Linked DNA regions of Hyphomicrobium denitrificans ATCC 51888. The protein of the gene in region 2 interacts with the protein of the main gene of each other region in a pairwise test. Links are inferred from orthologs where the notes say so. Each region holds a gene or a part of one and is shown on either strand. Other genes may lie near its edges.

Region 1 (3,127 bases), 2.2 Mb from region 2 along the record:
ACCGCCGCCGCCCCACGCATCGCCTTTCGGCCAGAGCGCGAGCGCGGTCAAATACGGCGTGCGGCTGACAGCCGTCCAAGTTTCGAACGGCGCCTGCCACTTGGCCGCGAAATAGATCAGCAGATCGCCATCGGGAGAGAGATCGCAACGCCGCTCATAGATGCGGCCGTTGAACCATTGTCCCGGCTCCAGCCGGTCGGCGTCGAGCCACCAGCGAAGCACCAGCACTTTTTTCGATGGACCGCGCCGGAAGACAACCGCCGATCGGCCATCCCGAGCCAAGACGGCATAAACCCGGCACGACGGTTCGGTTACAATTCCTGTTGAACCATCCGTCGCGACACGGCCTCACACGTCCAGGTTCGACACGTTGAGCGCGTTTTCCTGGATGAATTCGCGCCGCGGCTCGACAACGTCGCCCATCAGCTTGGCGAAAATTTCATCCGCCTCTGCGAGATCGCCGACCTTCACTTGCAGCAACGTACGAACATCCGGATCAAGCGTCGTTTCCCAAAGCTGCTCGGGATTCATTTCGCCCAAACCTTTGTAGCGCTGAAGCTCAATGCCCTTGCGACCCGTTTCGTACACGGCGGTGAGGAGCGAACGCGGCCCGAGCACGGCCTCGACCTTGTCCTTGCGCTTCAGCTTCGCGGGCTTGTCGTAGACTTCGACGAGATGCGCGTGACGTTCGTTCAAGCGCCGCGCGTCGAGCGAACCCAACAGCGCGCGATCGAGGAAGTGCACCTCCGTCACGCCGCGAACCTCGCGCTTGAACACAAAGCCGTCGTTGCCGAAGCGGCCTTCCCAGCCGGTCTCCATTTCTTCCGAAACGTCGTCGAGACGCTTTGCGACGCGCGCCGCCGCGGCGTTCGCTTCCGTCGCCGACTGCAGATACGCGGGATTGAAAATACCGCCGATCGCACCCTGCTCGACGACATTGCGGTTGTAACGCGAATGCAGCCCGTTGATGCCGCCCGAAATCTGCCGCGCCTGCTCGACGATGTCGCGAAGATCTCGGCCCGCGCGCTCCGTGCCGCTGCCGGTCACCAGAACCGCGTCCACAAGGCCCTGATCGATGAGATAATCTTCGAGTGCCCTTTCGTCCTTGAGATACGATTGCGCCTTGCCGCGCGCGACTTTGTAGAGCGGCGGCTGCGCGATGTAGACGTGCCCCTTGTCGACGAGCTCCGGCATCTGCCGGTAGAAAAACGTCAGCAGCAGCGTTCGAATATGCGCGCCGTCGACGTCGGCGTCGGTCATGATGATGACCTTGTGATACCGCAGCTTGTCGAGCTTGAACTCGTCGCGCCCGATACCTGTGCCCAGCGCCGCAATAATATTCGTCACCTGTTCCGAGGAGAGCATCTTGTCGGTGCGAGCCCGCTCGACGTTCAGGATTTTACCTCGGATCGGCAGCACCGCCTGAAACTCGCGCTTGCGGCCCTGCTTCGCCGAACCGCCTGCCGAGTCGCCCTCGACGATGAAAACTTCCGTCTTCGACGCGTCGCGATCCTGGCATTCCGCAAGCCCGCCTGGCAGGCGGAGACCATCAAGCGCACCCTTGCGCCGCGTCAGATCGCGGGCCTTGCGCGCCGCTTCACGCGCGAGCGCCGCCTCGACGATCTTGCCGACGATCACCTTCGCTTCTTTCGGATGCTCTTCGAACCACGCGCCGAGCTGATCGCCGACCGCCGACTCGACGACCGGCTTCACTTCGGACGAAACCAGCTTGTCCTTCGTCTGAGACGAGAACTTCGGATCGGGTACTTTCACCGACAGAACGCAGGTCAGACCTTCGCGCGCATCATCACCCGAAAGCGAAACCTTCTCTTTTTTGGCGAGACCGGTTTCTTCCGCGTACTTATTGACGATACGTGTCAGCGCGCTGCGGAAACCGGCGAGATGCGTGCCGCCGTCCCGCTGCGGAATGTTGTTCGTGAAGCACAGCACCGTCTCGTGGTAGGTATCGTTCCACCACAGAGCCGCCTCGACGGTGATGCCGTCCTTCTCACCCAAAATCATGATCGGATCGGGAAGCGCAGACGACTTCGAACGATCGAGATAGCGCACGAAAGCTGCCGTGCCGCCTTCGTAGACGAACTCCTGCCGCTTCACGTCGGCATGACGCGCATCCGTCAGAACGATCTTAGCGCCTGAGTTCAGGAACGCCAGTTCGCGCAAGCGATGCTCGAGCGTCGCGAAATCGAATTCGGTGACGTTGTGAAACGTCTCGGTGCTCGGCAGAAACGAAACTTCCGTACCGCGCTCACCATTCGCATCGCCGACGACCTTCAGCGGCGCAACCGTGTTGCCGTTGTTGAATTCGACGAAGTGCTCCTTGCCGTCGCGCCAGATCCGGCACTTGAGCCACGACGACAGCGCATTGACGACCGACACGCCAACGCCGTGCAGACCGCCGGAAACTTTGTAGGAGTTCTGGTCGAACTTTCCGCCAGCGTGCAGCTCGGTGAACACGATCTCCGCGGCCGAACGCTTCGGGTCCTGGTCGTCATCCCTCTTGATGCCGGTCGGAATCCCACGCCCGTCGTCGCGCACGGTGCACGAGCCATCAGGGTTGAGCGTCACCTCGCAGCTCTTCGCATGACCCGCGAGAACTTCGTCGATACCGTTATCGACGACCTCGTAAATCATGTGGTGCAAACCCGACCCGTCGTCGGTGTCGCCGATGTACATGCCGGGACGTTTGCGAACCGCGTCGAGCCCCTTCAGCATCTTGATGCTGTCCGCGCCGTAATCGTCAGGCTCGGGCATTTTTTTCAGCGGTTGAGCGGTCATTTTTTGCTTTTCTCAAGGGAGGGAAATGAGACCCATTTCATACCACAAAACCCCTTGAAACACCGCATGAAATCGATTCTTTGCGGCTTAAAAAAGCGTATTGTTTTCATTGTCTTGCGTGTGACCGTTTGTCCCTCGCCGACAACTTATTCCGAAACTGCGATTTTACCCTCCTGAACCGCCCAGAAACGCGCCCGGCCGGCAAGCGCCTCGAAGGCATTTTTGTCCGTGCCGGTCATCCACGCCTGCGCCCCGAGATGCAGGATTTCGTCGAACAGCGCCGCGCGCCGGTCGGCATCGAGATGCGCCGTGATTTCATCGAGCAGCAGGA
Region 2 (3,332 bases):
GATCTCGTTCGATCTCCCGCTGACGCGCTACAACATCGCCGATTATCTCGCGCTCAATCCCGATACCGTATCACGCATTCTGTCGTCGCTCGTCAGCGACGGGATCATCGAGCGCCGCGGCCGGTTTCAAGTCTCGATCCGCAACTGGCGGGCACTCGTTGCGAAGTGCCCGCTCAGCGAAGCGATCATCCGGCTGCACGGCGCAGGCAAGCCCCTGCTTATGGGCTGACGCCTTCGCTGCCCTCGTCCGTCTCATCCTCGGTGATACGCTCGACGGAGACGACCTTCTCCTCGGCTTCCGTCTTGAAGATGCGCACGCCCTGGGTGTTGCGGCCCGCGATCCGGACGCCGTCCACGGGACAACGGATCAGCTGGCCGCCGTCGGTGACGAGCATGATCTGATCCTTCTCGTCGATCGGGAAGGACGCGAGCAAACGGCCGTTGCGATCGTTGACGACCATCGCGACGATGCCCTTGCCGCCGCGACCCGACGTGCGGAACTCGAACGACGACGATCGTTTGCCGAAGCCCTTGCTCGAAACGGTCAGCACGAATTGCTCGCCCGCCTGCATCACGGCGAAGCGTTCGGGACTGAGCGTCACGGCCTCGGCGCTGACTTCCTCGGCGTCGGCCTCCGCGACGGGTTCGGCGTCTTCGGTTTCTTCCGAGCGACGCAGAGCGCTCGCCTGCTTCAGGTAGGCGGCGCGTTCCTCTGCTGACGCCTCGAAGTGATCGAGGATGGCCATCGAGATGACTTCGTCGCCGTCGCCGAGCCTGATGCCGCGAACGCCGGTCGAGTCGCGCCCCTTGAACAGGCGGATTTCATCGCTGATGAGGAAGCGGACGCACTGGCCGTTACCGCTGGTCAAAAGCACGTCCTGATCGGGCTTGGCGATCGCGACCTGCACAATGCTGTCGCCTTCATCGAGCTTCATCGCGATCTTGCCGTTGCGATTGATGCTCTCGAAGTCGGCGAGCGCGTTGCGCCGGACGTTGCCGGAACGTGTCGCGAAGATCAGCTCAAGCTCGCTCCACGTCGAGGAATCCTCCGGCAGCGGCAGGATCGACGTGATGACCTCGTCCTGCGCGAGCGGCAGCAGGTTGACGAGCGCCTTGCCGGGCGATTGCGGCGAAGCCGGCGGCAAGCGCCAGACTTTCATGCGATAGCACATGCCGCGCGACGAGAAGAACAGCACCGGCGTATGTGTCGACGTCACGAACAGCTGCGTGACGAAATCCTCGTCGCGCGTCGACATGCCGGAGCGGCCCTTGCCGCCACGACGCTGCGCGCGATACGTCGCGAGCGGCACGCGCTTGATGTAGCCCTTATGGCTGACGGTGACGACGCAATCCTCGCGCTGGATAAGATCCTCGTCTTCGACCTCGCCTTCGATGTCGACGATTTCGGTTTTGCGCGGCGTCGCGAACTCATCCTTGATCGTCTGCAGCTCGCCCTTGACGATATCGACGACACGCGCGCGCGACGCAAGGATTGCAAGATATTCGCGGATTTCATTGGCGATCTTGTTCAACTCGTCAGCGATCTCGTCGCGGCCGAGAGCCGTGAGGCGGGCAAGTCGCAGTTCGAGGATAGCCTTCGCCTGCTCTTCCGAAAGCCGGTACGTGCCGGTCGCCGACACCTTGTGGCGCGGATCGGCGATCAGCTCGATCAGCGGCACCATATCTTTCGCCGGCCAGTCGCGCGCCATCAGCTGCTCTTTGGCTTCGGCGGGCGACGCGGAAAAGCGGATGAGCTTGATCACCTCGTCGATGTTGGCGACGGCGATCGCCAAGCCGACCAACACGTGAGCGCGATCGCGCGCCTTGTTCAGCAGGTGCTTGATGCGGCGCGTAACGACGTCCTGGCGGAAGCTCGTGAACGCCGAGATGAAATCCTTCAGCGTCAGGCTTTCCGGACGGCCGCCGTTGATCGCCAGCATGTTGGCGCCGAACGTCGTCTGCAGGTCGGAATACTTGTAGAGGTTATTCAGAACGACATCGGCGACCGCATCACGCTTCAGCTCGATGACGATGCGAATGCCTTCGCGGTTCGATTCATCCCAAAGATCGGAGATGCCTTCGATCTTCTTGTCGCGCACGAGATCGGCGATTTTTTCGATCAGCGTGCGCTTGTTCACCTGATAGGGAATTTCGGAGACGACGAGGGCTTCGCGATCCTTGCGGATATGCTCGACGGTCACGCGGGCACGCATGATGATCGAGCCGCGGCCCTTGTGATAGGCTGAGAGAATGCCGCCGCGGCCGAGAATGAGACCGGCCGTCGGGAAATCCGGGCCCTGAATGATCTGCGAAAGCTCGTCGATACCGATCTCGGGATTGTCGAGGTCGGCGATGCAGGCGTCGATGACCTCGCCGAGGTTGTGCGGCGGAATGTTCGTCGCCATGCCGACCGCGATGCCGCCCGCACCGTTGACGAGCAGGTTCGGAAATTTGGCGGGCAGAACGGACGGCTCCTGAATGGTGCCGTCGTAGTTGTCGCGATAATCGACCGTATCGTTGTCGAGATCGTCGAGCAGGAAGCTCGCGACTTTGGCGAGACGCGATTCCGTGTAGCGCTCAGCCGCCGGCGGGTCACCGTCGATCGAACCGAAGTTGCCCTGCCCATCGACGAGCGGCACGCGCATCGAGAAATCCTGCGCGAGACGCACGAGCGCGTCGTAGATCGCGAGGTTGCCGTGCGGGTGATATTTGCCCATCACCTCGCCGACGATGCGCGCCGACTTGACGTACTTCTTATTCCAATCGAGCCCGAGTTCGTTCATCGCGAACAGGATGCGGCGGTGCACGGGCTTCAGACCGTCGCGGACATCGGGCAACGCGCGCGAGATGATGACGCTCATCGCGTAGTCGAGGTACGACTTCTTCATCTCGTCTGAAATGGAGACGGGGCGGATGTCGCTCGGCTCGCGGCCAGCCGGTCTTTCGTCGTCGCTATTGTCGGTCAAAGTCTCAACTTTCTTGGAGGCAGATCGCGGCTGCAGCGCGGACGTTCGGCTGGCGCGGGATGGTGCTGAATACCATATCGGAAAGCGCGCCGGAAAGCTATCAGCGCGGCGACGTGACGCGAAATCCCGCTGGAAAAATTCGTACGTATATTCAATATGTTACTAGTCCCGCCTTGCACGCGGCGCGGCGTTTCCGTGACTTCATCCGGACACAGTCCGAGACTATTTGCTCAATCGTGCAGATTCGGGATTTTCGTGGGTCCTGATTGAACCGGCGGCGCGGCGCCGGGGAGCCCCGCGCGTGACTTAAAAAGGAACTCTCAATGAGCCCAAAACTCTTCGCTCTCGCCTTCCTCACGCTCTCCG

Evidence for each region. The genes of interacting proteins can lie anywhere in the genome.
Region 1: the proteins of gyrA (region 2) and gyrB interact in binary tests that used the Escherichia coli proteins (3 or more experiments, as listed by UniProt). The link is inferred for Hyphomicrobium denitrificans ATCC 51888 from one-to-one orthologs.

What each region holds. Positions count from the first base shown.
Region 1 is NC_014313.1:5,277-8,403, reverse strand. The notes cover bases 73-3,127. They hold gyrB (DNA topoisomerase (ATP-hydrolyzing) subunit B), read right to left. Parts: upstream 2,797-3,127; coding sequence 349-2,796; downstream 73-348. Other genes in these bases: HDEN_RS00030 (DNA replication/repair protein RecF), read right to left, coding at 2,943-3,127; HDEN_RS00040 (hypothetical protein), read right to left, coding at 73-222. Also shown: more of HDEN_RS00040, read right to left, coding at 1-72. UniProt on the Escherichia coli protein: DNA gyrase negatively supercoils closed circular double-stranded DNA in an ATP-dependent manner to maintain chromosomes in an underwound state.
Region 2 is NC_014313.1:2,234,884-2,238,215, forward strand. The notes cover bases 19-3,278. They hold gyrA (DNA gyrase subunit A), read right to left. Parts: upstream 2,967-3,278; coding sequence 219-2,966; downstream 19-218. Other genes in these bases: HDEN_RS10745 (Crp/Fnr family transcriptional regulator), read left to right, coding at 19-229. In the rest of the region: more of HDEN_RS10745, read left to right, coding at 1-18; HDEN_RS10755 (PRC-barrel domain-containing protein), read left to right, coding at 3,290-3,332. UniProt on the Escherichia coli protein: A type II topoisomerase that negatively supercoils closed circular double-stranded (ds) DNA in an ATP-dependent manner to maintain chromosomes in an underwound state.